One region of the Pantoea sp. RCC30.1 genome, then DNA from elsewhere that is predicted to be linked to it. Evidence: predicted binding sites of a transcription regulator. Region 1 holds the regulator's gene; each other region holds the start of a gene.
The links. Region 1 encodes Fur, which represses iron uptake genes when iron is present. Its sites were predicted from a motif close to ATAATAATGAGAACNACTATCAA; they were not measured.
Positions count from the first base shown of each region.

Region 2: the regulator Fur is predicted to act here: its motif matches at 7,451-7,473, upstream of AC2LB6_RS17425 (TonB-dependent siderophore receptor).
Region 3: the regulator Fur is predicted to act here: its motif matches at 4,373-4,395, upstream of exbB (tol-pal system-associated acyl-CoA thioesterase).

Region 1 is NZ_JBXUHX010000015.1:30,147-40,420, reverse strand. Features, by position in the region: gene AC2LB6_RS14415 (YbgA family protein) at 1-160, opposite strand, end outside; gene AC2LB6_RS14410 (DUF2517 family protein) at 315-515, opposite strand; gene kdpE (two-component system response regulator KdpE) at 773-1,447, shown strand; gene pgm (phosphoglucomutase (alpha-D-glucose-1,6-bisphosphate-dependent)) at 1,718-3,358, opposite strand; gene seqA (replication initiation negative regulator SeqA) at 3,385-3,930, opposite strand; gene ybfF (esterase) at 4,181-4,945, shown strand; gene ybfE (LexA regulated protein) at 5,114-5,389, shown strand; gene fldA (flavodoxin FldA) at 5,522-6,052, shown strand; gene fur (ferric iron uptake transcriptional regulator) at 6,400-6,843, shown strand; gene AC2LB6_RS14370 (hypothetical protein) at 6,911-7,306, opposite strand; gene glnS (glutamine--tRNA ligase) at 7,542-9,209, opposite strand; gene nagE (N-acetylglucosamine-specific PTS transporter subunit IIBC) at 9,362-10,274, opposite strand, start outside.
Region 2 is NZ_JBXUHX010000021.1:25,696-35,969, reverse strand. Features, by position in the region: partial or broken gene AC2LB6_RS17455 (phosphatase) at 572-913, opposite strand; gene AC2LB6_RS17450 (hypothetical protein) at 1,117-2,109, shown strand; gene AC2LB6_RS17445 (hypothetical protein) at 2,165-3,007, opposite strand; gene AC2LB6_RS17440 (phosphatase) at 3,713-4,450, opposite strand; gene ghrA (glyoxylate/hydroxypyruvate reductase GhrA) at 4,490-5,431, opposite strand; gene treA (alpha,alpha-trehalase TreA) at 5,642-7,327, shown strand; gene AC2LB6_RS17425 (TonB-dependent siderophore receptor) at 7,519-9,618, shown strand; gene AC2LB6_RS17420 (GlsB/YeaQ/YmgE family stress response membrane protein) at 9,686-9,934, opposite strand; gene AC2LB6_RS17415 (flagellar brake protein) at 10,145-10,274, shown strand, end outside.
Region 3 is NZ_JBXUHX010000005.1:74,851-85,124, reverse strand. Features, by position in the region: gene metC (cystathionine beta-lyase) at 1-1,172, opposite strand, end outside; gene AC2LB6_RS06625 (TRAP transporter large permease) at 1,306-2,592, opposite strand; gene AC2LB6_RS06620 (TRAP transporter small permease) at 2,606-3,112, opposite strand; gene AC2LB6_RS06615 (TRAP transporter substrate-binding protein) at 3,159-4,130, opposite strand; gene exbB (tol-pal system-associated acyl-CoA thioesterase) at 4,480-5,202, shown strand; gene exbD (TonB system transport protein ExbD) at 5,209-5,631, shown strand; gene AC2LB6_RS06600 (MFS transporter) at 5,868-7,193, shown strand; gene AC2LB6_RS06595 (Csu type fimbrial protein) at 7,190-8,167, opposite strand; gene AC2LB6_RS06590 (fimbria/pilus outer membrane usher protein) at 8,164-10,274, opposite strand, start outside.

The DNA.
Region 1 (10,274 bases):
GTGTGGGCAGACCAATCGCCATTTCCGGGCAGATAGGTTCAAAGTGGACAAATGGGGTGAGATCGTCGGTCGCAAAAGTAAGACGCTTATGCCCACCATCAAATCTGACGCGGTCGCCGAGCAGGCATGCACTGATTCCAACGGGGATTTTTTTGCTCATACTTGTACAACCTCCGAAATCTTGTAGAGGTTTAAGTGTAGCGCAAAATGGTCAGGAAGAAAGAGTTAAAACGTGGTTCCGATCCGCTTATTATCAGAAAAACCGCAAAAAAAAGCCCGATCGGTTGACCAGGCTTGTTTTGCAGCAGGGCAAATTACCAGAACGCACCGCCACCGGCTTCAGACTGCGCCAGCCAGACGGGCTTCGCGCTGGTCTTACACCAGACACGGTGCAGATAACTATAGAAACGAGCCCGATCCTGTCGGAACAACATGACAGGCAGTGCCAGAACGCCGAGAAGAACCACCAGCGTACGGCGTGCGATAATTTTGTAACGTGGATAAGCCTGATACATGGTTTCTCCTCCCGGTAAGTTAAAGTGTGCGAATGTGATCTGTGTCTGACTTTACGCCAGGTTATGTAACTTTACTACTCATCTGACCACTTATTTGCCGCTATTTACACTGTTTAAGAATTCGTCTGTAATTAAGTTACAGATAAGTTATCGTCTGGTTACGCAAGGGTTTAAACACTCAAAAGGTGAAGCCCACGGACGGCAGCCTGTAATATTGATAAAATGGCATTTCGGCCCCCTCTCAAGGCAGGTATTGCGTGACCACGGTTTTGATCGTTGAAGATGAAAAAGAGATCCGCCGCTTTGTCCGGCTGGCGCTGGAAAATGAAGAGTTGAAGGTGTTTGATGCCGATACGCTACAGCGCGGACTCATTGAAGCGGCGACCCGCAAGCCCGACTTAGTGATCCTCGATCTTGGCCTGCCTGATGGGGATGGCACCGATTTTATCCGTGACCTGCGCCAGTGGAGCGCCATCCCGGTGATTGTGCTGTCGGCGCGCAGCGATGAGCAGGATAAGATCGCCGCACTGGATGCAGGGGCCGATGACTATCTGACTAAACCCTTTGGTATTGGCGAACTGCTGGCGCGCGTGCGCGTGGCGCTGCGCCGTCATAGTGGTCAGCAGCCTGACGCCAGAATTAATTTTGCCGATGTCAGCGTCGATTTCGCCGCACGGCGGGTGCAGCGCGGCGGTAGCGAGATTCACCTCACCCCAATTGAGTTTCGTCTGTTGAGTATTTTGCTTAACAATGCCGGAAAGGTACTGACGCAGCGACAGTTGCTGAGCCAGGTCTGGGGACCCAATGCGGTAGAGCACAGCCACTATCTGCGCATCTATATGGGTCATCTGCGCCAGAAGCTGGAAGCGAATCCGACCCAGCCGACCCACCTGCTGACCGAAACCGGGATCGGCTATCGCTTTATGCCATAGAAAAAGGCGCCAGAGGCGCCTTCAGAGTGTTGATAAAGCCAAATCCTATGGATTTCACCGCAATGAATAAATTCAAAGCGCAGGGAACACGGCCAGAAGAGGAAAGCGTCCCACGCCAGGGATGGCGTGGGCCGAGCGTGTCATGGATGACGGCTTTTGCGTCTTTCCGATCTGGCCGCGTTTCCTGAGCTGCACGGCCTCACAGCGATGAAGGCCGCGCTTTATCAGCATTATGAGGCGCGCGATGCGCCTCTTTATAATCCTGACTTATCAGGCGTTTTTCAGCACTTCGCTGACAATCTCTACGGCTTCTTTCTCAATCTGCTCGCGATGTTCTGCGCCCAGGAAGCTTTCACAGTAGATTTTGTAGGCGTCTTCGGTGCCTGAAGGACGGGCAGCAAACCAGCCATTCTCCGTCATCACTTTCAGACCGCCAATCGAAGCGCCGTTACCTGGTGCCGCAGTCAGACGAGCGGTGATTGGATCACCCGCCAGCGTATCCGCGCTCACCATCTCTGGTGACAGTTTCGACAGCGCGGCTTTCTGCGCTGAAGTGGCTGATGCCTGCAGACGGTTGTAGCTTGGTGCGCCAAAACGTGCAGCCAGCTCATCATAGTGCTGCTGCGGGTTTTTACCGGTCACAGCTGTAATTTCAGCTGCCAGCAGACACATGATGATGCCATCTTTGTCCGTTGACCACGGCGTGCCGTCGAAACGCAGGAATGAAGCGCCCGCGCTCTCTTCGCCGCCGAAACCGAAGCTGCCGTCATACAGACCATCAACAAACCATTTGAAACCAACCGGCACTTCCACCAGCTTGCGACCAATGTCGTTGACCACACGGTCAATCATGGCGCTGGACACCAGGGTTTTACCCACGGCAACATCCTGGCCCCACTGTGGACGATGCTGGAACAGATAGTTGATCGCGACTGCCAGATAGTGGTTCGGATTCATCAGACCTGCCGGAGTCACAATGCCGTGACGGTCATAATCGGGATCGTTGCCGAACGCCAGATCGAACTTGTCACGGTAGGCCAGCAGGCCTGCCATTGCGCTTTCAGACGAGCAGTCCATGCGCACGACGCCATCTTTATCCAGATGCATAAAGCGGAAGGTCTGATCAACCGCGTCATTGACCAGCGTCAGATCCAGCTTGTAATGCTCAGCAATACGCTGCCAGTAAGCAATACCAGAACCGCCCAGTGGATCAACACCCAGCTTCAGACCCGCTTTCTGAATCGCCGGGAAGTCAATAATCTCGGCCAGACCTTCAACATAGGGCTGGATCAAATCTTTCTCGACCACGTGACCGCTGGCCATCGCCTGTTCCAGTGGCAAACGCTTAACTTCTTTCAGCCCATCTTTGATCAGCTGGTTGGCGCGATCTTCCACCACTTTGGTGACATTGGTATCAGCCGGTCCGCCGTTAGGTGGGTTGTACTTGATGCCGCCATCTTCTGGTGGGTTGTGCGATGGCGTGATAACGATGCCGTCAGCCAGCGGGCCACCCGCTTTGTTGTGCTCAAGAATAGCGTTCGAGATTGCAGGCGTCGGCGTATAGCCATTGTCCTGCTGCACAATCACATCAACGCCGTTCGCCGCCAGCACTTCCAGTACCGACAGGATAGCCGGCTCTGACAGCGCATGGGTGTCTTTACCGACGTAGCAAGGCCCGGTGATGCCGTTCTTTTTACGCTCTTCGGCAATCGCCTGAGCGATCGCCAGAATGTGCATCTCGTTGAAGCTCTGACGCCCTGCACTGCCGCGATGACCAGAGGTGCCAAATTTCACCGCATGTTCCGGGTTCGCCACATCGGGCTGCAGGACATAATATTGTGACGTTAATTGTGCAACGTTAATCAAATCGCTCTGCTGGGCGGGTTGCCCGGCACGTGGGTGATTGGCCATTGGCGCTGCTCCCTGACGCTTAAGTTTTAAATGGTGCCGCAAACTTTCTCGGTCAGTTCCGCAGGGAACTGCATCGAGAGCATGATGTGTTCGACCATGCTGCATTTACGGCCAGTATTGGTGTTGGTGATCACCCAGTACGGCGTGCCGGGCACATGCTTCGGCTTAGTATGGGTGCCATTCTGCAACAGCGTATGCTCATCACCTGCAAAATAGACGCGGGTGCGGCCCTGCAGCGATGCAGTAGCCTCAGCAAAGGCTGCGGTATCAAGACGATAGAGCGTTGACAAGATAAGCATAAAGCGATTCACCGCCCGCTTCTGCTCCGCATATTCATCGGAGAGCAGCAGCTCACGCACCGCGCGGACACGATCCTGCGGGCGCGAACCCACAGAGGCCTGGGACTCTTTCGCTGCCTCTTTTGACGCTGGCTGTGCAGGCGAAGCGGGTGCAGTCTGACCGGCCGTGAACTTCAGCATACGACGCAGAATGTCGGATGCGCTTTCACCAATGTGTTGCGTGTGGCTGGCAATATAACGGTAGAGCTCTTCGTCAACTTCGATCGTTTTCATCTTATTCCGTACGGTTCTTTCTCATGACAGAACCACCTGTTTCCTGAAAAGCTTTGAGTATAGTCAGGCAATTCAAAGGGTGTGTGGGTTCTAACATCAGGATTATAAAGTTAAATTCAGGCGGGTTGTTAGCAATCAAACGGTTTACGGGCAAAAGTCAGAATATGTCCTAATGCCGCCGGAACCGGCGCGCCTGAAAAGGTGAAACCATGATAACCTAAGCACAGGTCTCAAACTTAAGAACTTTGCCATGATTTTGAATGCCCGTCTGCAAACTGAACAATCCCCCGCTGGTTCCCTGCCTATCCTGTTAATCCACGGCCTGTTTGGCAGCCTGGATAACCTTGGCGTGCTGGCTCGCGGCCTGAAAGATGCCGGTCCCCTGCTGCAGGTTGATGTTCGCAACCACGGACTCTCTCCACGATCTGACGAGATGAACTACGCTGTAATGGCGCAGGATATGGTCGATACGCTGGATGCACACGGCATCGATCGCGTCGCGGTCATCGGGCACTCGATGGGCGGTAAGATCGCCATGACCATGAGCGCGCTGGTGCCGGATCGCATTGAAAGGCTGGTGATGATCGATATCGCGCCGGTGGACTACCAGACCCGCCGCCACGACGAGATTTTTGCCGGTATTCGTGCCGTCACCGATGCGGGCGTTTCATCCCGCAGCGAGGCAGCCCGCATTATGCGCACGGTGATTGATGAAGATGGGGTAATCCAGTTTCTGCTGAAGTCGTTTCAGGAGGGCGAGTGGCGCTTCAACGTGCCGGTGCTGTGGGATAACTACACCACGATTTCTGGCTGGCAGCCAGTGCCTGCCTGGGATCATCCGGCGCTGTTTATTCGCGGCGGCGACTCCAGCTATCTGGATAACCGCTACCGCGATGCACTCCTGCTGCAGTTTCCGGCCGCTCAGGCCCATGTGATCGGCGGCGCGGGACACTGGGTTCATGCAGAGAAACCCGATGCCGTTTTGCGCAGTGTTCGCCGCTTTTTTGCGCTTTAAAAGCAATCAGATGGCAGCAAAGGTTTAGGATTGGCGTCGGAAGTACGCGTGAAGTATGATGGCGCGCTAAAATTTTGCCGCGGGTCAGTTTTGCTGCGGCAATAGCGAATAATTTATAATCTGCGCGGTGAGAGTCTGGCGCCCGCCCTCATTCAGTTTTATTAAGCCATGGCAAAAGAACAGACTGACCGCACGACGCTCGATCTCTTTGCTGATGAGCGCCGCCCTGGTCGACCCAAAACCAGTCCGCTTTCGCGTGATGAACAGCTGCGCATCAACAAGCGCAATCAGCTTAAACGTGACAAAGGACGCGGACTTCGTCGTGTCGAACTGAAAATGAACAGTGAAGCAGTCGATGCACTCAATACGCTGGCAGAACAGCGTAATCTCAGCCGCAGCGAACTGATAGAACAGATGCTGCTGGCACAGCTCAAACTGGATTGATGCGGGCAAATCGCACGCAGGAGCAAATGTCGGGGCTTTAACCGTTCACCGGTTTTCCCCCGTCTGCTATTATTCGCTGAAATGTGCTGCGGCACACATCTCATCATCAGGATTTAAGAGGTTATTTTACTCATGGCACTCGTAGGCATCTTCTTTGGCAGCGATACCGGCAATACCGAAAACATTGCAAAAATGATCCAGAAACAGCTGGGTACTGACGTTGCAGAAGTGCATGACATCGCGAAAAGCACAAAAGAAGATCTGGAAGCGTTCGATATCCTGCTGCTGGGTATTCCGACCTGGTACTACGGCGAAGCGCAGTGCGACTGGGATGACTTTTTCCCGACGCTGGAAGAGATCGATTTTAACGGCAAGCTGGTTGCGCTTTTTGGCTGTGGCGATCAGGAAGATTACGCAGAGTACTTCTGTGATGCGATGGGCACGATCCGCGACATCATTGAACCGCACGGCGCTGTGATTGTCGGACACTGGCCGACTGAAGGTTACCACTTCGAAGCGTCAAAAGGCCTGGCCGATGATACCCACTTCCTGGGTCTGGCCATTGACGAAGATCGTCAGCCTGAACTGACTAACCAGCGTGTAGAACAGTGGGTTAAGCAGATCTTTGATGAACTGCAGCTGAAAGAGATCATCGAAGCCTGATCCTGTCCGACTCAATGTGAGCGCCAGCTCACATTGAGGCAATGGAAATTCCTATAGAAATAATAGCCACATTTTTTTAACTTTCTCCGTTTAATCTGTAGAATACCCGCATCGATCTTCCGCTTATTTTCTCAGCGGCAAGACTAAGCGATGTACAAACAGACATCTGCCAGAATCCTCCCCGGCCCGGTGACCTATCCCCAATAGCCCATGATGATTCAGGTACGCCCTCTGGTTTTCATTTCATCGCTCTGGTTCTATAATGAGACGCAAATGAGAATGAGTGAAGATCGACATTCAAGGCGACAAGCCACAAAAGTGAATATTAGTAACAGGACAAAATCCGCATGACTGACAACAATACCGCATTAAAGAAGGCTGGCCTGAAAGTGACACTGCCCAGACTGAAAATTCTGGAAGTGCTTCAGGAACCTGAGTGCCATCACGTCAGTGCGGAAGATTTGTACAAACGCCTGATTGATATCGGCGAAGAGATTGGCCTGGCTACCGTTTACCGTGTTCTGAACCAGTTCGATGATGCCGGTATTGTCACACGTCACAACTTTGAAGGTGGCAAATCTGTCTTCGAACTGACGCAGCAGCATCACCACGATCACCTAATCTGCCTGGATTGCGGCAAGGTTATTGAGTTCAGCGATGAGTCGATCGAAACGCGTCAGCGTGAAATCGCGACCCGCCATGGTATCAAGCTGACCAACCACAGCCTCTATCTTTATGGACATTGCACATTGGGCGATTGCCGGGAAAACGAAACCCTGCACGACCAGTAACGTGCCCTGAAATGAAAAAACCGGTGAATTCACCGGTTTTTTTTCGTCTGTTTTCTGCTGTTACGCGTCAGGCAACCAGCGTCTCCTGCAGATAACGCCAGCGCGGAATGGAACTGCTGCAATCCAGTATCGCCAGCGAGATACGGCTATGGTTGTTGCCATTCATCATCTGCATTTCACGATACTGCACGGTGATCTCTTTATCATGATGAGAGAGGATCACATGTTCGCAGGTGGCAATGCGCATCCCTTCCCGTTGCCCCTGCAACTGTCGGAAAAGATCTTCAACTTCGTTCAGATTGTACTCTTTGCCCTTCGGGGTCACCATGCGGAAGTCAGGATGAAAATAGGACATCAGCAGCTCAAAACTGTCATCAGATCCGGCAGGCTGATTAAAAATACGTTCAATGAGCTGATGTAAAACGACAACACTGTTTCTGGCTTCCTGGGCGAGAACTGTCATTTTTTTTCCTTCTGTAACCCGCTGTGCAACCTCTGAGAGCGCATAGCCTACCTGAAAGCTCATAATTCACATCTGTAAATTGATTAATTTTTTTAAACTCAGATTACTCTCACAATGCGGGATTTAACAGGTTGCAGTTAGTGCAGAACAAATGTCGGTAATGATAAAAATCAGGGCAATAAAAAAGGGCGATAAATCGCCCTTTTGTCATTTTATGAGGTCAGCAGCAAAAGAATTATTCGCCAGTTTTCGTCCAGGTATCACGAAGACCCACAGTGCGGTTAAACACCAGTTGCGACGGCTTAGAGTAGACGCTGTCGGCACAGAAATAACCTTCACGTTCGAACTGGAACGGTGTGGTCGGTTCTGCATCACGCAGCCCCGGTTCAACAAAGCCCTGTTTGATCGCCAGTGACTCAGGGTTGATCACCGCCAGGAAGTCCTCTGCCGCGCCCGGATTTGGCACGCTGAACAGACGATCATACAGACGGAACTCAGCAGGCTGCGCGTGATCGGCAGACACCCAGTGAATTACCCCTTTCACCTTGCGGCCATCCGCTGGATCTTTGCTCAGCGTATCAACATCGCTGGTGCAATAGATGCAGGTAATGTTGCCCTCTTCATCTTTAGCGACACGCTCAGCACGAATCACATAGGCGTTGCGCAGGCGAACTTCTTTGCCCAGCACCAGACGCTTATATTGCTTGTTCGCCTCTTCGCGGAAATCTGCACGATCGATCCAGATCTCACGGCTGAACGGCACTTCACGCGTGCCCATCTCTGGCTTGCCAGGATGATTTGGCATGGTGACGATTTCGCTATGACCGGCTGGCAGGTTTTCGATCACTACTTTAAGCGGATCCAGCACTGCCATGGCGCGTGGCGCATTCTCATTCAGGTCATCACGGATACAGGATTCCAGCGAGGCCATCTCCACAATGTTGTCCTGCCTGGTCACGCCAATACGACGGCAAAACTCACGGATTGAAGCTGCGGTGTATCCACGACGACGCAGACCTGAAACGGTCAGCATGCGCGGATCGTCCCAACCTTCTACGTGCTTCTCGGTCACCAGCTGAGTGAGTTTGCGTTTCGACATCACCGCATACTCAAGATTCAGGCGCGAGAACTCATACTGGCGCGGATGAACCGGAATAGTGATGTTATCCAGCACCCAGTCATAAAGACGGCGGTTGTCCTGGAACTCCAGCGTACACAGCGAGTGCGTAATGCCTTCCAGCGCATCGGAGATGCAGTGGGTGAAGTCATACATCGGATAGATGCACCACTTGTTGCCCGTCTGATGGTGTTCCGCGAACTTGATGCGGTAAAGCACCGGATCGCGCATCACGATGAAATTAGAGGCCATGTCGATTTTAGCACGCAGACAGGCAGTGCCTTCAGCAAACTCACCGTTACGCATCTTCTCAAACAGCGCCAGGTTCTCTTCCACGCTGCGATCGCGATAAGGGCTGTTCTTGCCCGGCTCTTTCAGGGTGCCGCGATATTCGCGAATCTGATCCGGACTCAGCTCATCAACGTAAGCCAGCCCTTTGGAAATCAGCTCGATGGCATAGTTATAAAGCTGATCAAAATAGTTTGATGAGTAACAGACCTCACCGCTCCACTCAAAACCCAGCCACTGGACATCACGCTTGATGGATTCAACGAATTCCACATCCTCTTTAACCGGGTTGGTATCGTCGAAACGCAGGTTGCATTGCCCCTGATAATCCTGGGCAATGCCAAAATTCAGACAGATCGATTTCGCATGACCAATATGCAGATAGCCATTGGGCTCTGGCGGGAAACGGGTATGCACGCTGCTGTGCTTACCGCTCGCCAAATCTTCGTCAATGATCTGACGAATAAAGTTAGTTGGGCGGGCTTCAGCCTCACTCATCTCAAAAATCCTCAATACGAATAACGGGTGATTTGTACCACGAAGTAACGGAGTATGATCCACAAAGCGTCTGAGGGAAACAACCGTTTGTTAAGCCTTTAAAACAAAAAAGGCAGGAATCGCTTCCTGCCTTTGGGGTTCTGTTGCGGGGATTAGCCTTTCACTTCGTACAGCGGGGTTTCACCTGCTACCACCTGGCCGCGCGCCAGCAACGTCAGCCCTGCGAAATCATCGCTGTTACTGACCACGACCGGACTCACCATTGAGCGGGCGTTCGCGTTCAGGAATTCAAGGTCCATCTCCAGCACAGGCTGACCGGCGACCACGGTGGCCCCCTCTTCAACCAGACGGGTAAAGCCTTTACCTTCCAGCGCCACGGTATCCAGTCCCATATGCACCACAATCTCTACACCATTGTCCGTTTCCAGACAGAAGGCGTGATTGGTGTTGAAGATTTTAACCAGCGTACCCGCTATCGGTGCCACTACCCATTTGTCGCTGGGTTTGATCGCCAGACCGTCACCCACCGCTTTGCTGGCGAAGGCTTCATCCGGCACATCTTCCAGCGCAACCACTTCGCCCGTTACCGGTGCCAGCAGGGTTGCTATGACACGCTTCTCACTGTTCAGTACTGCCTGCGGTTTTACATCCGGCTCAGCCGGTGCGCTGCTGGTAGCCGCTGCAGCAACCGGACCTTTGGTCAGCACTTTTTTCATGGCCGAGGCGATGCTTTCTGCCTGGGTGCCCACGATGATCTGCACGCTCTGTTTGTTAAGACGAATCACGCCGGACGCACCAAGACGCTTCGCCACACCTTCATTAACCTGAGCGGAATCATTCACATTAAGACGCAGACGGGTGATACAGGCATCGATACTGGTTAAGTTCGCTGAACCTCCCACTGCACCAATGTAACGGCGCGCCAGCGATTCAGTGGCTGTTTCACTATTATCCGTTTTATCCACGTTGACGTCATAGCCATCACTTTCATCACCGGCAACCGCCAGCTCGCGGCCCGGCGTCATCAGATTGAATTTATTGATAGTGAAGCGGAACACCACGTAG
Region 2 (10,274 bases), on a different contig from region 1:
GATTGTATACTGAAGTGAAAGGTATGCAAAGAGAATGGCTTATGAAAAGGATCAAGTGGCTGGCTTTATACACCGTATTTACTCTATTTTATCTTATAGTGATCCCGGAAATCATCTTCAGAACCCTTTCGGAAGATGCTTACATGAAGCTCGGTGAAATCGTAAATCCATTTCAAATTTTCCCTTCAACAGCGAATGCATTATTCATAGCAATAATAATTTCAGCTTTGCTATTAGCATGGTTAACTATTAAATTAATAAAGCGCGTTACCAGGCGTGGTAATTCTACGCTTTGATCTAACGCGATCAATAAAGAGCAGAGTAGAACTTAAAGTTTACGCCATTACCCGCCCGGACGAACCGCCCCGTTGACATTGCTAACCCGAACGATTGAGACCATTTTTCAGTTATTAAGTGCTCTCTCAGCTTTAAGCTTCAGGTCTTGCCACACGCCCTTTCCGGGCTGATAAGAGAACAGGTTACGGTAAAATACTCGCCTCAGTCATTATATCCCCGCAGATAAAAGCGGGGATTTTCATCATGGTGAACGTGTTGCTTACCTGGCATGGCGCTAAAAGTCAGCCAGTTCAGCAATATGTTTGCCGCTGCGCAGCTCCAGAAAGTCGAGCAGGCGACGCGGCGTGACATTTAACACCCGATCCTCAGGAAAATCCACCTCGCGGGCGATGCGCAGGCAGTGATCAAAGTGACCCAGCGTAAACGCGGTGTGGGAATCGGAGCCAAATGCCAGCCGTCCACCGGCATCGCGCACGGCGGCGGCGATAGCCCGGCAGTTCGGTTCACTGCCCGGACGCGAATGGGTAAAGGAGGAGTTATTCAGCTCCAGCGCCACATCGTAGTGCGCGGCTGCCTCGGCGATAACCGGGATATCGACCGGGAATTTCGGGTTGCCGAAAGTAATTTGTGAACACATAGTGACGTTTCTCGCAAGTTTGTATACCTGTATCTCCCTTCCCTCATATGAAAAAACGCAAACATTAAAAAATTTTAGGATTTCGCTGATGTTTTATGCGAAATAGCGTTGCTCAAAAAAACCTTGAGGTGTATCTTTAGCACGCTGTTCATTTAAACAGCAAATACTTATAAGGATATGAAATGACTCAACATTCAGAATCTTTTGCAAGCATCGAGCAGATTACCTCTCGCCCAAAATTCTCAGCAAATTTGGAGATTAGTGTAGATAGTTTTAGCTCGCTTATAGGCCGTTATCATCTTGGTGAAAGCGTTCAATGTCAGGTCAAAACAGAACATGGAATCTGTGGACAAAAACATCAAAGAGGATATGTAGGCCTTACCAAGGATGGCAAGGAAGGGCTAATTGGTGGGATTTGTGGTGAGAAATATTTTAAAGAAGATACGCTTTTCGTTCAGGAAAAGAATCGTATTGATGCAGAAATTGATAAAAGAGAAAATGTTGAGAAACTACTTAGCTATAAAGAAAACTTTTTATCACTTTCCAGTAATTTCTCTGAATTCACTAAAAGCACTAAATCCCTCAAAAAGAAAACCGATATCCTCTATAACGGTTTCCCGGACATAGTTTTGGTGTATTTGTATCAAGCACAAAGGACTAAAAATTGGGACCTGAATGTAGACGTATTACGTCATACAAGAGGTGAAAAAGGAATGACAAGCAATTGGTATATTGAGAAACTTTGCACGTTTTCTCCTTTGCCTTCAGCTCAAGAAATACAGAGCCTGATTGGAAAGTTTGAAAACCTTCAAGCTATATTTAACGAAGCATGTTCTTCCAACATAGAAGAGTTGGGTACGCCTAAGTTAAAAGGTTATGTAAGAAGTTTGGCAGAGTTTTCTGAGCATGAATCACTTTTCAAAAAATATTATGCCGATACGGAAAGCTTTACTGCTGAACAAAGTTTAGAAAACTTATATTACGTCTGTGCAAATAATAAAGAAAAATTACTAACTGTAAGAACGATTTTATCCCTATTCACACAAGATCCTTCAGAGCATCAAATCAGATCAAAAATGGATGAAATCGAACGATTAACTAGAGCCAGGTTTGACAATTGTCAAGTAAGATATAATAAAACTGTAATGAAATTTAAGAAAAACAGCCTTGGTTAATTCAAAATAATTTATTTAAAAAATAAAGGCCGTTAGTGAGCGGCCTTTATTTTATTTAAAACACCCTTTCAAAATGCTTACCGATAAAAGGATCTGAATGCTGATAGTTATCCAAAATCGCTTTTAACATATTGAAGCTCATTTGATAACTGCTCATATCTCGTTTCATTTCCTCTAACCAATCTTGATCTAAAGAGTTATAACTTAACTCTGCATTATCTAAGAAAAGCTCTTCTGTCAGCCTAGATGGTTCAGAAGTTCCGAAGAAAATTATCATGAATTTTCTCATGTGCTCAGATACGTAATGAGAATATCTTAGATGTTCTTGAGTCAAATAGATAATTTCATCATACCTATGTTTCTTATCTTCTCTCACTCTCCAACCATAAGTTTCTAGCTCATGCAATTCTCGGTGTAGAACGCCATTAATTTCAAAAAGTTTTAAGTAAGCGTCAAGAAAACTTTTGAAGTTTGCTGAAGCAAACATTATATAGCTTTTCTTAAATCGTTCAAAATTACCGAGCGGTGGAAGTGCATCTCTGAATCCGTTCACGTAAATTACCGATTGGATATTATCGTTAATGGACGGTATCGTTTTATTCTTAATATTAAAAGCTGCTTGATATCCATCTTTAGTTGTCAATTCTGCTAACCAGTTCCTTGCAATCAAAACGCCCCATAAAGCAGCTAATGCCATTGAGAAGTCTGAAATAGCAGATATCCAATCCGTAAAGGAAGGAGAACCATCAGAAAACTTAGAAACAAATAAAAAAATAAGAATTATTATAACTAACCCATAAAAACCAAGGCGGTTCTTTCTTTCACGCAATGTAAGCTTCCTGATCGCTTCAATCGCTGAAAGGATATCTGAAACAATCACACCAAACATAGGTTTCATCTTCCATATCATGACTTAAATAAATTTTAAATGAATTTAGACAAATAGGATAGATATAATTAGAAAACCATCATATAGATGGCTTAACTTTTATAATAGAGTTGAAATTTTACTCAAAGGAACAGATCTGAATAGGTAACCCTGCACGCCCCATACCCCACTTTCAAGCAGGATCGGCAATTCCTCAATGTACTCAACGCCTTCTACTACAACACGGTCACGGTACCTTCTGATGTTAGCAATGAGAGTGCTGAAAGTGGGTTTCTCAACTTCCTGCCTGTAGAACTTACGATCAAGCTTAACTACCTCTTAGCACTGTGTAACGACAGCAGCCATGGATGAGTTACCTGCACCTAAATCGTCTAACCAGAGTATGTTCAGCTTCTCAACAAGACCTTTGATCAATGGGTTTTTCATGCCCTGGCTCAAACCTGCAAAGTCTTCTGAAATCTCTAGCCTGACAAAAGGTAACTGTGACCTGCTCACCGTTGATTAATGCATCTCTATGTTAATCATTTCTTCATTAGCAATGTGAGAACATCTCCATGAGAAAGCAATTTTGCGACGAACAGATCATCACTATCCTTTGCAAATCTAAAAGCGAAGATTCAATTCGGGAACTCAGCCGCCAAAAAGACAATTCAGACCCACCGCTTAACCTTGGTGCAGAAAGTCTGGCGGCATATAAGTTCCCGTCCTAATAAATTAAAAGTCAGCCAGTTCAGCAATAGGTTTGCCGCTACGCATTTCCAGAAAGTCGAGCAGACGACGCGGCGTGACATTTAACACCCGATCCTCAGGAAAATCCACCTCGCGGGCGATGCGCAGGCAGTGTTCAAAATTTCCAAGCGTGAAAGCCGTGTGGGAATCGGAGCCAAATGCCAGCCGTCCTCCGGCATCACGCACGGCGGCGGCGATAGCCCGGCAGTTCGGTTCACTGCCTGGACGCGAGTGCGTAAAGGAGGAGTTATTCAGCTCCAGCGCCACGTCATAGTGCGCTGCGGCCTCGGCGATCGCCGGGATATCGACCGGGAATTTCGGGTTGCCCGGATGGCTGATGATATGAACCAGCCCACCTGCCATGGCGGCGATCATCGCATCAGTGTGATGTTTTCTGTCGCGCGGCGCATAAACCGGTTCGTGAAAACCGGCGACGATCAAATCCAGCGCATCGAGCATCGGGCCGGAACAGTCGATCTCGCCCTGCTGGTTTTTAATATTGGCTTCGATGCCGCGCAGAATCCCCACGCCATCGATCACGCGCGGCCAGACGCGCATATTAATAAAATGCCAGTAGTGCGGTGCGTCGGCCATATCGGGGCCGTGATCGGTAATGGCAAACAGTTTCAGGCCGGTTTGCTTCGCCTGAGTCACGTAATCGTGCAGCGTGCTGTAAGCATGCGTGCTGGCGATGGTGTGCATATGCAGATCTACCGGATACATCCTCTTCTCCTGCTGAGTGCCCCTGACGGGGCTAGTTCATTAATAGCCGCGCTGACGATCCACCCTGCCCTGCGGCGGCTCGCCTGCCTGATCCTGGTGGATGGCGCGGGCGATGTAGTCGATAGCTTCGTCGATCAAGGTTACCGCCGCATTATGGGGGGTGATCGTGACACGCGGATGTGACCAGAGCGGATGCGCCTCCGGCAGCGGTTCAACCTGAAAGACATCCAGCGCCGCCGCTTTCAGCTGACCGCTATTAAGCGCGGCCAGCAGATCTTCTTCCACCACCTGCGCGCCACGCGCGATGTTGAGGAAGAATGCGCCGTGCGGCAGTTGCTGTAAAAAGTGGTGGTCGATAAGATTGATGGTCTCGTGCGTGCTTGGCAGCAGATTGATCACCACCCGCGTCTCCTGCAGAAAGGCAGACAAAGCATCGCGTCCGGCAAAGCTGGTCACGCCGTCGATCGCTTTCGGTGAGCGGCTCCAGACGCGCAGCGGGAATCCCCAGGGTTTCAGGCTCTCCACCACGCTTTGTCCCAGTACGCCCGCGCCCAGGATGCCGATGGTGAACTCTTCACGCGTGTAAGCGGGCAGAGGCTGCCAGCACTGTTGCTGCTGCTGAAGACGGTAGTCGTCAAAACGACGGAACCAGCTCAGCACGCTATGCACCGCATACTCCTGCATCTGCCGCGCCATCCCGGTATCTTCCAGCCGGTAAAGCGGCACGCTCTCGGGCAGCATCTCAGGATGCTGCTGCAGCTGTTTCAGAATCTCGTCAACGCCTGCACCCAGCGCAAAGACGCCGCGCAGCGTGGCGCGTCCCTGCAGCATCTCTGCGGGCGGGGAACGGACCAGCGCGTAATCAGCCGGACCGTCGTCGCCTGGCTGCCAGGCACGCACCCGCGCCAGGGGCAGACGCTGTTGTAAACCGTTAATCCAGGCCGCTGCAGACTGCGACGGGTGATACCAGATGATCTCCATCCTGCTCTCCTTTTTTTCTTTCAGCGTCAGGGAAAAGCGGAGTGAGAGCAAGAAAAAACCGGCGTGATAAAGCGGTTTTTTCCATAAAAATAATTCCCGTGGCTTCACATTTCCGGCTCGCTTCAGGGTGAAGTGGTCAGATAAGGTCTAAAGTTGGTCCTGTGGTCAATGCGTTACGCGCGGCCGCATTTCGGACAAGGAGAAAAACCGATGACAAAAATTGAGGTAAACGCCGACTCACGGCGTCAGCGTTATGCGCCCTTTCTGCTCTCGTTGCTGCTGAGCGTACCCGCTTTCACCACCCATGCCGACGACAACAGCCGCATGCTGAATAATCAGCCGCAGCCGCCGGACGTTCGTTTAGGGCCGCTGTTTAACGCCGTGCAACAGGCGAAGTTCTATCCCGATCAAAAGACCTTTGCGGATGCGGTACCGAAATTCGATCCCGCCTCGATTCTTGCCGACTGGCAGATGCAGAAGAAACAACGCAACTTCGATCTGAAGCATTTTGTTGATACCAACTTTACCCTGCCCGCTGCCGGTGACAAATATGTGCCGCCCGCCGGACAAAACCTGCGTGAACACATTGATGGCCTGTGGCCAGTGCTGACCCGCACCACCAGTAGCGCTGGTCAGTATGATTCGCTGCTGCCTTTGCCTAAGCCCTATGTGGTGCCAGGCGGGCGTTTCCGCGAAGTCTATTACTGGGACAGCTACTTCACCATGCTGGGGCTGGCCGAGAGCGGACACTGGGACAAAGTGCAGGATATGACGGATAACTTCGCCTCACTCCTTGACCGTTATGGCCACATCCCCAACGGCAACCGCAGCTACTACCTTAGTCGTTCACAGCCGCCGTTCTTCAGCCTGATGGTCGATCTGCTGGCGACGCACGATGACGGTAAAGCCTATACCCGCTACCTGCCGCAGTTGCAGAAAGAGTATGACTACTGGATGGCCGACAGCGATAAAGTGGCGGCCGGTGGAGCCAGCAAGCGGGTGATTAAGCTGGCGGACGGTACGCTGCTCAACCGCTACTGGGATGCACGCGACGTGCCACGTACAGAATCCTGGATGGATGACATTGCTACCGCGCAGAAAGCGTCGCAGCGCAACAAAGCTGAACTCTATCGCGAGCTGCGTTCCGGTGCGGCGTCGGGCTGGGATTTCAGTTCGCGCTGGTTTACCGATGCGCACAATCTGTCGACAATCCGCACCACACAGCTGGCCCCGGTTGACCTTAACAGCCTGATGTTCCATCTGGAGCAGACGCTGTCGAAAGGCTACCAGATGAACAAGCAGAGCGATCTGGCGAAGCAGTTTGCCGATCGCGCGGAGAAGCGCCAGGCGGCAATCAATCGCTATCTGTGGGACAGCAAACAGAACTGGTACGCTGACTATGACTGGCAGAAAAAGCAGGTCCATCCGCAGTTGACTGCCGCCGCGTTGTTCCCGCTCTATCTGCAGGTCGCCAGTGACAGGCAGGCTGAAAGCACCGCCAGCGCGGTCGAAAAACAGCTGCTGAAACCAGGCGGTCTGGTGACCACCACCGTGAACAACGGCCAGCAGTGGGATGCACCGAATGGCTGGGCACCGCTTCAGTGGGTTGCCGTGGAAGGTCTGGAGCACTACAACCAGCCGAAACTGGCGAAAGAGGTAGGCTTACGCTTCCTGCAAAACGTCCAGAACACCTATGACCGTGAGCATAAACTGGTTGAGAAGTATGTCGTAGATGGCAAAAATCTCGGCGGCGGTGGCGGCGGTGAGTATCCGCTGCAGGATGGCTTTGGCTGGACCAACGGCGTCACGCTGAAACTGCTGGATAAGTACTGCCCGAAAGATAAAACCTGTAACAGCGCCCACGATATTCCTCAGGCGTCTGCTTCGCAAAACTGATCCACTCTGGATACCTCTGGCCCCGCCGGAGGTATCCGCACCCCATTTCAGCGAATTTTACTTGACCTTCTTACATCAACAGGCAAAATTGCAGCCAATTTACAAAAGGTAATAGTTCTCATTATGATAATGAGATTGCCTATCAATAATTTTATTCACCTGCCTGAACCTTTGCCAAGAAAGGAATTTTGATGAAACTGTCATTGTCGCTGAAAGGTCATATTCGCCTCTGCATCCTGGCGCTGACCGCGCCTGCTCTGAGTTATGCTGCCGATATGGTGGTCACGGCCCAACCGCAGGAAGATTCGACCTCGCCGACCCAGGGCTATCTGGCGACCACCAGCCAGGGCGCAACCAAAAGCGATCGTTCGCTGATTACCACGCCGCAATCGATATCTGTAGTCACCCGCCAGCAGATGCAGGATCAGGGCGCACTGACCCTGAATCAGGCGCTGGGCTACAGCTCTGGTGTCTTCACCAACTTTGGTGGTGCGGCTACCCGTTATGACACTATTGCCCTGCGTGGCTTCCACGGTGGCGATGTCGATAACACCTTCCTCGATGGTATGCGGGTGATGAGCGACGGCGGCAGTTTCAACGTATTGCAGGTGGATAACGCCTTCCTTGAGCGCATCGACGTGATCAAAGGCCCCTCTTCTGCGCTCTATGGTCAGACGGTGCCGGGTGGACTGGTGAACATGGTGACCAAGCGTCCTCAGTTCGCGGAAGAGGGTCATATTCAATTGCAGGCGGGCAGCAACGCCACCACCGGCACGATGTTTGACTACACCAATGCGATCAACGACCAGTGGGCGTTTCGCCTGACCGGCGTGACCCGCAACAGCGATACCCAGTACGATCACACGCGCGAAGAGAAATATGCGCTGATGCCGCAACTGATGTGGCAGCCGGATGAAGATACCCATCTGATCCTGAAAGCCTATCTGCAGAAAGATCCATCAGGCGGCTATCACGGTTCTGTACCGGGAGACGGCAGCCTCACCGAACACAACGGCTACAAGCTGAGCAACGGCTTTTATGAGGGCAACAGCGATCTCGATCAGTTCAAGCGCCACGAACAGATCTACAGCTTCGATTTCGCCCATCGCTTTAACGACGTCTGGTCGTTCTCCTCGACCGGCAGCTACAGCCACTCAAATGTCGATCTCGATCAGGTCTATCAGGTTGGCTGGGATAAAAATAATCCCGATCTGCTGAACCGCTACTACTCTGGCGAGCGCTCATCACTCTCCGCCTGGTCCACAGATAACCGCTTACAGGCAGAGTTCAACACCGGCGAACTGGAGCACCGCGTCACGCTGGGTGCTGAGTATCATCGTTACAAAAATGAGATCAGCGCGGCGGGCGGTTCGGCCAGCCAGCTTAATGCCGTGACCGGCGAGCAGGTGGGTGAGATGCCGGATTACACCTGGGCGGATAAAACCCGTCGCTACTATCAGACCGGCCTCTATCTGCAGGATGAGATGAAGCTGGATCGCTGGCATCTGGATCTCTCCGGCCGTTATGACCGTATCGTCGCCAATAACAGCGGCAGCGATCGTCGTCAGGATGATCACATCAGTGGTCGCGCCGCGCTGCTTTATGCCTTCGACAACGGCATTTCGCCTTATGTGAGCTGGAGCCAGGCGATTACCCCAACCGCGCTCACCGATCCCAATAATAATCTGCTGAAGCCGACCACTGCCGAGCAGTATGAAGCCGGGGTGAAATATCAGCCGGTGGGCACACGCGATCTCTACAGCGTGGCGGTCTATGATCTGACGCAGAAAGATGTGGCAAACCGCAACGTGCTGACAGCAACTTATTCGCCATCGGGCAAAGTCCATTCACAGGGTATTGAGCTGGAAGCGCGTAACCAGTTAACCCCGCGTCTGAGCACCGTGGCGAGCTATACGCTGAATCATCTGCGCTTTAAAGAGTCGGTGGATGGCAACAGTGGGCATACGCCGTATGTCACCCCCAACAGCATGGCTGCACTCTGGGGTCATTATCAGTTTGATTACGGTCTGAGTGCAGGTGCAGGTGTGCGTTACATCGGCAAACAGTGGGCAGACAACCAGAACACCACGCGCGTGCCGTCTGTGACGCTGTTTGATGCGTCAGTGCGGGCCGATCTGGGCGTCTGGAACAGCAGCCTGAAAGGCGCATGGGTGCAGGTCAACGCCAATAACCTGACCGACCGCACCTATGTGGCGGGCTGTTACGGCACGGGCTATTGCTACTGGGGCGCGGAACGCAGCGTGATGGCAACAGTCGGTTACGACTTCTGATAGCAGAGTAAAAGATAAAAAAAGGGGACGAATCGCTTCGTCCCCTTTTCTGTTGAAACTGTTTCGGTTAACTGCGTACTTTGCGGTAAACGAACAGCACCACGATGGCACCGATCACTGCGACAACAAAACTACCGAAGTTAAACCCATCGACGCGGCCGAAGCCAAACAGCGTACTGATCCAGCCACCAACTACGGCACCGATAATACCCAGCACGATAGTCAGAATGAAACCGCCACCGTCTTTACCCGGCATAATCCACTTCGCCAGAATACCCGCGATTAAGCCAAAGACGATCCAGGAAATAATACCCATCTGTTGCTCCTTCCTTTTTATGATTAAATCGTGAACGCCTGATTTATCAAGCGGTTTACCGCGATAATTATAGCCAGCTTTTTGAAAATTGCCTGCCTGCTCACAGTTATTATTCATGAAGGGCAAATTAAAGCTTTTTTTAGTCGCGCCGATAACCGAAACGAGACAAAAAAACAGCATAAAAACAGTAACCCCCTTGTGGAGCAGGACGTGAAAGAAGCCGACCAGGAACAATATCTAAAACGTGGCACGCTGGCGGTTCTGGGCGTTATGAAAGATCTGCTGCGATTGCAGACGCCATTACTGGTGCGCTTTCCGCGCGGGCAGTTTATCAGCCGGA
Region 3 (10,274 bases), on a different contig from region 1:
AAACCGGCCTCCAGGTCAGCCAGCAGGTCATCAACATGCTCCAGGCCAATATGCAGTCGCACCAGCGTGCCGGTGAAATCCACGCCGCCTGCCGGACGAATCTCTGCCAGCTCTTCGGGCTGATTCGCCAGGATCAGGGATTCATAGCCGCCCCAGGAGTAAGCCATACTGAAATGATGGAAGTGATCGAGATATTCCGCCAGCTGAGGCGCGTCTACTTTTTCCTGCAGGATAAAGGAGAACAGGCCGCTGCTGCCGTTAAAATCGCGCTGCCAGAATTCATGACCTTTGCTTTGCGCCAGCGCCGGGTGATTCACCCGCGCCACTTCGGGACGCGCCGCCAGCCACTCAGCCACCTGAATCGCGCTCTCTTCATGCTGACGGAGACGGGTGCCCAGCGTACGCAGACCCCGGCTCGCCATATAGGCGCTATCGGCATCAACCATCTGGCCCATCAGATAGGAGTTCTCGCGCAGCTGATCGATGCAGCGAGCATTGGCGACTGCGGTGCCAATCATCGCATCGCTGTGACCAATCAGATATTTGGTGCCGGCCTGAATCGATATATCGATACCGTGCGCCAGCGCGTTAAACAGAATACCGGCCGCCCAGGTGTTATCGATCATGATGATCGCTTCAGGCGCTTTGGCGCGAACCGCCGCCACAATCGCCGGAATATCCTGAACTTCCATGGTGATCGAGGCGGGTGATTCGAGGAAGACAACTCGGGTATTGGGCTGTACGAGTTCACTGATTTCACTGCCGATGCAGTGATCGAACCAGCCCGTTGTCACCTGCAGCTTCGCCAGGATTTTCGTGCAGAAGTCCTGCGTCGGTTCATAGACCGCGCCGCTCATCAGTACGTGATCGCCCGCTTCGACAAACGCCAGAATCGCGTTCGCCACGGCAGCTGCGCCGCAGGGGTAGAGCACGCAGCCTGCGCCGCCTTCCAGCTCGGTCATCGCATCCTGCAACGCGAAGTGTGTCAGGGTGCCACGACGGCCATAAAAGAGCTCGCCTTTTGCCCGTCCGGCGGTGGCGCGTTTTTTCTCCGCGACCGTATCAAAAACCAGCGAGGAGGCCCGTTGAATCACGCTGTTCACAGAGCCCTGGGTATAACGCTTGCTGCGTCCTGCACTGACGAGCGTGGTATCAATTTTTCTGGTGGTCATGAGTCGCCTTTACCGCTTCAGACTAAGCTCTCACGTTACCACGAAACAGCCAGCAGGGTTGAGACTCAATGGTGATTATCAGAGTGCGTCGCAGGAAAAAAACCGGCCCGCAAGCGGGCCGGTTTTCATTGCCTTACATCACGCCCATCAGGCGCGGCAACCAGAGCGAAATGGCGGGAATATAGGTAATCAGCATCAGGACTATGAACAGCATTCCGTAGAACGGCAGCATCGCCCCGACGACCTGCTCAATTTTCTGCTTACTCACCGCGCTGGCCACAAACAGCACGGTGCCGACCGGCGGCGTAATCAGCCCGATACCCAGGTTAGTCAGCATGATCATGCCGAAGTGAACCGGATCGACGCCCAGCGCGGTCGCCACCGGTAGTAGCACCGGCGTCAGGATCAGAATCAGCGGCGCCATATCCATCAGCGTGCCCACCACCAACAGCAGGATGTTGATGCACATCAGAATCACATACTTGTTATCGGAGAGGCTGGTGAAGGCCTCGGTAATAATGGTGGGCAATTGCATAAAGGTCATCACCGCGCCGAACCCGGCCGCGAACGCAATCAGCACCATCACGATGGTGACGGTTTTAATGGTGCGAAACAGCAGGATATGCAGCTGATTCCATTTAAAGTCGCGATAGATAAACATGGTGACAAAAAAGGCCCAGATACAGGCGATCGCCGCAGACTCTGAGGCGGTGAAAATACCGGATAGGATCCCACCCATGATGATTACCACGGTGAACAGGCCCCAGAACGCATCGAAGAAAATCTTCAGCGCCTGACGAAACGGAATACGCTCGCCCTTAGGGTAGCCACGCTTATGGGCAAAGCCGAGGCACATGATCATCAGGCAACCACCCAGCATCAGTCCGGGCAAAATACCGGCCACAAACAGCGAAGAGATGGTTACCATGCCGCCGGTGGCCAGTGAATAGATCACCGAGTTGTGGCTGGGGGGCGTGAGCACCGCCTGCACTGAGCCGCTGGCCGTCACCGCAGCGGCAAAATCGCGCGGATAGCCTTTCTCTTCCATCTGCGGGATCATCACCGAACCAATTGAGGCGGTATCCGCCACTGACGACCCGGAAATGGCGCCAAAGAAGGTCGAGGCCACGATGTTAACCAGTGAAAGGCCGCCGCGAATAAAGCCGACAAAGATATAGGCGAAGTTGACCAGCCGCCGGGCAATGCCACCCTCCGCCATGATCGCACCCGCGAGGATAAAGAACGGGATGGTCAGCAGCGAAAATTTGTTAATCCCATTGGTAATCTGGATCACCACCGCTTCCAGCGGCAGATCGATCCACCAGGCACCGATAAAGGCGCTCAGGCCGACCGCAAAGGCGACCGGAAAACCCACTAACAGCAACACCAGCAAACTGCCTATCAAGATTAATGCATCCATCTTCTGCTCCGGATTAGTGGGTGCCGCCCAGCGTAACAATGGGTCGCTGACTTTGATCGCCGGTCAGCAATCGCTCAACAACAAACAGCAGGGTGAATATCGCGCCAATCGGGATCGGCAGATACATCTCGCCGTAGGTCACCGCTGGAAGTGAGGCGAGCGTCTGCACCCACATCGCTTCGCACAGGCTGTAGCTGGCCTGAAAGATCACCAGACAGGTGATGATCATCAACAGATCGCAGACCCGCAGTAGCACGCGCTGAGGAACCTGTGGCAGGCGGTCAGTCATCATCGAGACACAGATATGAGTCCCGGCGCGCAGGCCGACTGGTGCGCCGATAAAGGTAAAAATGATCATACAGATAATGGCAACCGGTTCCGGCCAGGAGAGTGCGCCATTCATCACGTAGCGGGCGAAAATCCCAATCGGGATCACCGTCACCATGATCAACAGCGCAACGGCGGCCACCAGCATGCAGAGCAGATAAAGCCCATCCATCAGACGCGTATAAGCAGACATAATTGATCCCTGATTAAGCACGCCACACGGCAGTGTGGCGTCTGGATTATTTCACCTCAGCGATCCGGGTCATCAGATCCTGATATTTACCGCCAAACTGATCGCGCACTGGCTGGGTCGCTTTAACGAAGTAGTCGCGGTTTGTCTGCTGGAAGGTCACGCCGCCCGCCTTCATTTTGGCGATCGACTGTTCGGTGTAGGTCGCCCAGAGCTGGCGCTCCTCATCCTGTGCCTCTTTGCCGAGCTTTTTCAGCAGTGCCTGATCCTCGGGTTTCAGGCGATCCCATGCGCGCTTTGAAAACAGGATCATCTCTGGCTGGATAAAGTGGCCGCTGAGGGTGTAATACTTCGCGACCGGCATGTAGTTATGGGCAACAAAGGTGGGTGGGTTATTCTCGGTGCCATCGACCACGCCGGTCTGCATCGCACTGAATACTTCACTGACGCCCATCGCCACCGGATTCGCGCCCATCGCTTTCAGCGTCGCCAGTGAGATGGCGCTGTTCTGCACCCGGATCTTCATGCCTTTGAGATCTTCCGGTTTTACCAGTGGCTTCTTGGTAATCATGTTGCGCTCACCGGCATCGGTCCAGCCCAGGAACACCATGCGGGCATTGGGATCTTTGTCGAACTTGTCGGCAATTTCGCGGCCTATCTCGCCATCCAGCACTTTATGCATGTGGTCAACGTCGCGAAAAATGTAGGGCAGAGTGAGCACGCTGGTTTCCGGGGCAATCGAAGTGACCGGAGCCAGCGAGACGCGGATCATATCAATGGCACCCAGCTGCACCTGTTGCAGCGTCTGATCTTCATCGCCCAGTACGCCACCGGCGTAGAGCTTCATCTCCAGCCGTCCATCGGTGGCCTGTTTCAGTTTGTCGCCCATGTGTTGCAGGGCGACCACGGTGGGATAGCCGGCAGGCTGGACTTCAGCCACTTTAATCACCTGTGCCGTGGCGGTGGCGCTCATCATCATCGCCGCCAGGGCACTGGCCAGGCATGTTTTCGTCATTCTCATTATATTGTCTCCCGCAGAGGTAAAACGGCATGGGATCTGGGCTAACCGCAGAGGGCCGTGTGCAGCCAGCATAGTGAAATCGCGTCTGAGTAAAATGCAGCAATGCTGATTGAATGAATCTCGTCACATTTTGAAACGTTGTTTTAATAAATTTTCATGCAACTTCACATTTCCGAAACATCCCTGCAAATAGTGTTTAAACAAGGTCAATGGGAGGTCAATAACGGCGATTGGGTTTGTAAATACTAATGAGAACTACTATCAATTCGCCGCTATTTTGCTATTATTCGCGCTTGTTTCGCATCCCTGAATCAGAAGTTGGAGAAGCAGCGTGGTAGCCAGTGATTTGATGCAAACGGACCTCTCCGTTTGGGGCATGTATCAACATGCCGATATCGTGGTAAAGGTGGTCATGATTGGCCTGTTGTTGGCCTCAGTGGGGACATGGGCGATCTTCTTCGGTAAATATACCGAACTCAGCGCCGCTAAACGTCGCCTGAAGCGTGAGCAACTGGCACTGGGCGAAGCCCGCAGTCTCAATGACGCCGCCCGCATTGCTCAGTCGTTTACCGGTCACAGCCACAGCATCGTGCTGCTGAACGATGCGCAGAATGAACTTGAACTCTCGGCGGGCGTTGAAGACACCAACGGCATTAAAGATCGCACCAGTTTCCGTCTTGAGCGCCGCGTTGCTGCGTTCAGCCGTCATGCAGGCCGGGGCAATGGCTTCCTGGCAACCATCGGTTCTGTCGCTCCGTTTATCGGCCTGTTTGGCACCGTCTGGGGCATTATGAACAGCTTTATCGGCATCGCGAAAACCCAGACTACCAACCTTGCGGTTGTGGCTCCTGGTATCGCCGAAGCGCTGCTGGCGACGGCGGTAGGCCTGGTGGCTGCAATCCCGGCCGTCGTGATCTACAACGTTTTTGCCCGCATGATCGCTAATTACAAAGCCTCGCTGGGTGATGTCGCCGCTCAGGTGATGCTGTTGCAGAGTCGTGACATCGACCTGGGCACCGTCGCCACTGACGTTCCGCGTCCTGCGACCGCCCAGAAACTGCGCTTAGGGTAAGTTCTTATGGCAATGCGATTAAACGACGATCTGGAAACCGATGGTGAAATGCATGAAATCAACGTGACGCCGTTTATCGACGTCATGCTGGTTCTGTTGATCATTTTTATGGTGGCCGCGCCACTGGCTACGGTCGACGTACGTGTCAATCTGCCCGCCTCAACCAGCGCGCCGCAGCCGCGACCAGAGAAGCCGGTTTACCTGTCAATTAAAGCGGATAAGCAACTTTACGTCGGTAACGATCAGGTGACGCCGGATTCGCTGGTGAACGTGCTGACCAGCCAGACTCAGGGCAATAAAGAGACCACCATTTTCTTCCAGGCGGATAAGTCGGTGGATTATGAAACGCTGATGAACGTGATGGATAAGCTGCGCACGGCGGGCTATCTGAAAATTGGTCTGATGGGCATGGAAACCGTGAAGAAATAGCGGGTTATCCGGCACCGTTAAAAGGCGACTGTTGAGGTCGCCTTTTTTTATGGTGGCACTTCAGCCACATAAAATCAGGTCGATAAGTGGCAAAACCGATCACTTATGCTGCCTTATCTTAATTGTTAATTAGTTGTTACTTATGTACATGGGTTTGTAAAGTGCAATGGTGACTCAGGTCACATTAATCCCGCTTCAGGCAGGCTAAAACGGCTAAAAAACAACAGGAAGCCGTTATGAGTCACACCCCGTCTTTACAAAAGCCGCCGAAAAGTGCCGCCCGAACCATTTTCAACGTCACCAGTGGTAACTTCCTGGAGATGTATGATTTCATGGTGTTCGGCTACTACGCGACCGCCATTTCAAAAACCTTCTTCCCCGGTGATGACCCGTTTGCCTCCCTGATGCTGACCCTGATGACCTTTGGTGCCGGTTTCCTGATGCGCCCGCTGGGGGCGATCATTCTGGGTGCCTACATCGACCATCATGGTCGTCGCAAAGGACTGTTGCTGACGCTGGGCCTGATGGCGATTGGTACCCTGACCATTGCGGTGGTGCCAGGTTATGCCACGCTGGGCGTGGCAGCGCCGATTCTGATCCTGCTGGGACGACTGCTGCAGGGCTTCTCGGCGGGCGTTGAGCTGGGTGGCGTGTCGGTCTATCTGGCCGAAGTTGCTCCTGAAGGACGCAAAGGCTTCTTCGTGAGCTGGCAGTCGGGCAGTCAGCAGATTGCGGTGATTTTTGCTGCTCTGCTGGGTCTGATGCTGAATCATCTGCTGGCGAAAGAAGCGGTGACGGAGTGGGGCTGGCGTATCCCGTTTGTGGTCGGCTGCCTGATTGTGCCGTTCCTGTTCTATATCCGCCGGATGCTGGAAGAGACCGAAGCGTTCAGCAAACGTAAACATCATCCGAGCATGACGGAAATCATGCGCTCAGTCGCCAGCAACTGGGCGCTGGTGCTGGCGGGGATGCTGATGGTGGTCACCACCACGGTGATGTTCTACATGATCACCGCCTTTACCCCCACCTTTGGTAAAACCGTGTTGATGATGAGCGACAAGCAGGCGTTCCTGGTGACGCTCTGTGTCGGTGTTTCCAACCTCTTCTGGCTGCCGCTGATGGGCACGCTGTCGGACCGTGTCGGACGCCGTCCGTTGCTGATTGGCTTTACTCTGCTGATGATTGTCACCACGTGGCCGGTGCTGCACTGGATGGTAGGCTCGGCCAGCTTCGCCCACCTGCTGGAAGCGGAGCTGTGGCTGTCGTTCCTCTATGCCAGTTACAACGGTGCGATGGTGGTTTATCTGGCAGAGATTATGCCTGCTGAGGTTCGCGCTGCCGGTTTCTCAATGGCCTACAGCCTGGCGACGGCGCTGTTTGGCGGCTTCACACCGGCTATCTCCAGCTACCTGATCCACGCCACCGGTGATAAAGCGATGCCGGGCGTCTGGCTGACCTTTGCCGCGGTCTGCGGATTGATTGGTACTCTCCTGATTGGCCGGATGGTGAAGCAGTACCAGAGGCGTCACAACGGCACGACGACGGTCAGCGCCTCCCTCTAAAACGACAAATCGACCACCACGCTGTCGCTGTAGTTTCCCGCAGGCGGCGTGTTTTGCGTGGTCAGGATGCGCGCGGTGTAGTTAAAACCGCGCGTCAGTCCATCCGTGGATACCGCCGTGGAGGTGGTGCTGCTCCAGCGTTCAGTGCCTGCCGATCCCCAGCGATTGCTGGTGGTGCTTTTATAGATCTCATAGCTCAACCGATTCGCGCCACTCGCCATATTCCTGACGCTGCCCACTGGATAACTGCCGTTGCTCAGCCCGACGGTATAGGTACTGCCTTTGCTGCACAGTACATTAATAGTCTGTGACACGGCGGAGAAGCTGCCGACCAGCGGCGCGCTGCCAAAACTGATATTAGGCGCGGTAATCGTCGTGCAATCGTTAGTGAGTATGGCGGTGATGGTAATCGGGATCACGCCACTGCCGTTCTGCTCGCTTAAACAGATATTGCCAATCGCAATGCTGGTGCAGATGCGATAAGTCACGGCCATATTCAGCGTGACGGTATAGGTACCCGCGGCCACCACCTGGCCGGGAACGGTGCGCAGATAAACCGGGATAGCGAAGTTAAGGCTGCCCAGCAAGCCCGCCAGGTTGATCAGGGTCTGCGAACCATAGACGAACGGCGTGCCGCCAATCGTCAGTTCAGTGGCGCAGGCACTGTCGGTGCAGAGCCGCACCGGCACATTATCGCTGCCGGTATCACCGCTGCGTTTCAGCGTACCGCGCGTGCCGTTGCTATTGGTCGCGCCCGTCAGTTGAAAGGTGATCTGGTTATTGCCCAGCAGCGACAGCCCGGCACCCGCGCCACAGTTGACGTTGGCATTCGTGGTGGTGGAACTGACGGTGGTATTTGCCACAAAGGTCGTGACTGAACCGAAACTGGCGGTCGATGCGGGCAGGGCGCAGGCGGCGTAGCCCAGCGACGGCAGTAACAGCAGCAGGCCAGCCAGTAACAGCGATTTCATCATGGTTGGGTTCCGAACGTAAAAGATTCAGCTGGAGAGGGGGCGCTGCCTGCGGCCGGTGCGGGCAGCGCACAGGTCAGCGGGCCGTAAGTTTTCAGCGCCTGCGGCTGACCGCTGGCGATGCGCAGTTCGGTTTCGCATTGGCGGCCATCGGGCGTCACCACCTCCATCGGATTACTGGCGGTGAGATCCTCCATCCATACGATGCCATCCCAGCCGACATACCCGGTGGGATGATCAGGGCGCTGCACCAGGCTTGAGATCGGCAGCGGCTGGCCCTGCGCATCGACCAGGATCACGCTGGCTGAGCGTAGTTTCTCCACCGGGAAGTTGAGCAGGTAGCCGCTCTGACGTTTCACCGCGAAGCGCTGCTCAACATGAGGTGTGGTCATATCTGCGGGCAGGTCGAGGGTATCGATATCATATTTGGCCGGATAGTAACTACTGATGGCGGGCACCAGCAGATAGCCCTGCGGGTTGGTACGTCCCATCGACTGATTTTCATAGCGGACGTTCACATCGGGGTAGCCGGTTTTTACCAGTACAAAGGCGTCGTTGATGGCGTTGGCGGCAAAAACGCTGTTGTCCATTAACACCAATGCGCCTGAGAGATCGGCCCACTGAGTCAGGTTGTCATCATCGCCATAGAAGCCCCCCGAGGTGTCAATCTGGTTGTTGCGATAGCGCAGACTGCCCTGACGGTAATCGCCGCTGTTACCGCTCTGATTCGCCCAGGAGGCATCCCATGCGAACCCGCCGTCGCTGGGCATGGCGCTGGAGGCGTAGAGACGCTGGCTGTCGCGGCCACGCTGATCACGCTCGGTGCTGATGGCCGCGCTGCCCTGTTCGCCAAACGGGATCACCAGCGAGATCGCCCCGGTCCAGCTTTTCTCCTGCTGATCGCGGCTGGCCGAGACATACAGGCTGCTGTTACCCCACAGGTTTTTACTCCAAGAGAGGTTCCACAAGCGGGTGCGATCGCCCTGGCCGTCGGTGATATCGATAAAGGCGGCACCGACGCTGCCAAAGCGGTTCAGTGAGACGCTGGCGCTGTACTGAGCACTGCGGCGCGACAGCGCGTAACGGCTATCCGCCTGGCTACCGGCGCGGCTGCCGACCAGGGCCAGATTGCCGAAGTCGCTGCTGCGCTGGGTTTGCTGTGTGCCGATGTTGAACCAGCGATTGTTGTACTGATAGCCCCAGCTATATTGCCTGCCACTTTCGCCATCGAGCTGACTTTGCGCCACCGCGCCGTTAACCACGCCCCAGCTGCCGACGCGCAACTGGCCTCCCAGCCCGCCCATCGCCAGGCTCTCGCTGCCTTCGGCGTGGCTCTCCAGCGTCAGCCAGTCGGTCATGCCGTAGCGATATGAGCCGCTGGCGGCGGCCGCACCATAATCGAAGTTTTTAATGCCATAGTTCTCGCGGATAGCACCAGCGGAGAAGGCATAGTCCGATAACCCCGATTTCAGCACGTTACTGGAGACGTAAAAAGGCATGGTGGTGGTGACGCGTCGGCCCACCGCATCGGTAGTGGTGATCACCGCGTCACCCGCGCCGTTAACGAACGGCACATTGGTCATCGACCAGGGGCCAGGCTGCACGTTTGCCTGGCTGGAGCGATAGCCATTGATAAAGAGATCAACGGTGGAAGGCACGGCGGCCTGACCGGAAAAAGCGGGCAGCGGATAGGTCACCAGATCGGGACGGACGCTGAAATCGCGGCCGATACGGATACCGCCGAGCCGTACGCTACTGCTCCAGGCCAGCGAGTCAGTGACCAGATCGCCGACCCGCCAGCTCACCGCCGCATTCTCATCTTCGTTGCTCCACCAGCTGTCGTAGCGGATATAGCCGTTGTCCTGATACGTCGTACTGCCTTCCAGCTGCTGCTGCCAGACGCCGTTAGTGGAGACGTGTCCGGCATCACCAAACAGCCGCAGTTCGTTCCAGGCGGAAAGCCGGGTGCCGGTGGTATCGGTACGGCTGGCGTAGAGGTCGTAGTTGATCAGCGCGCCGTTGCTGGTTCGACCCGGATAGCGCGGTCCGTTCTTCACCTCGCCAATCACCTGACCGGGCAGCCACTCAGGCGGCACGGTGAGCAGCAGAC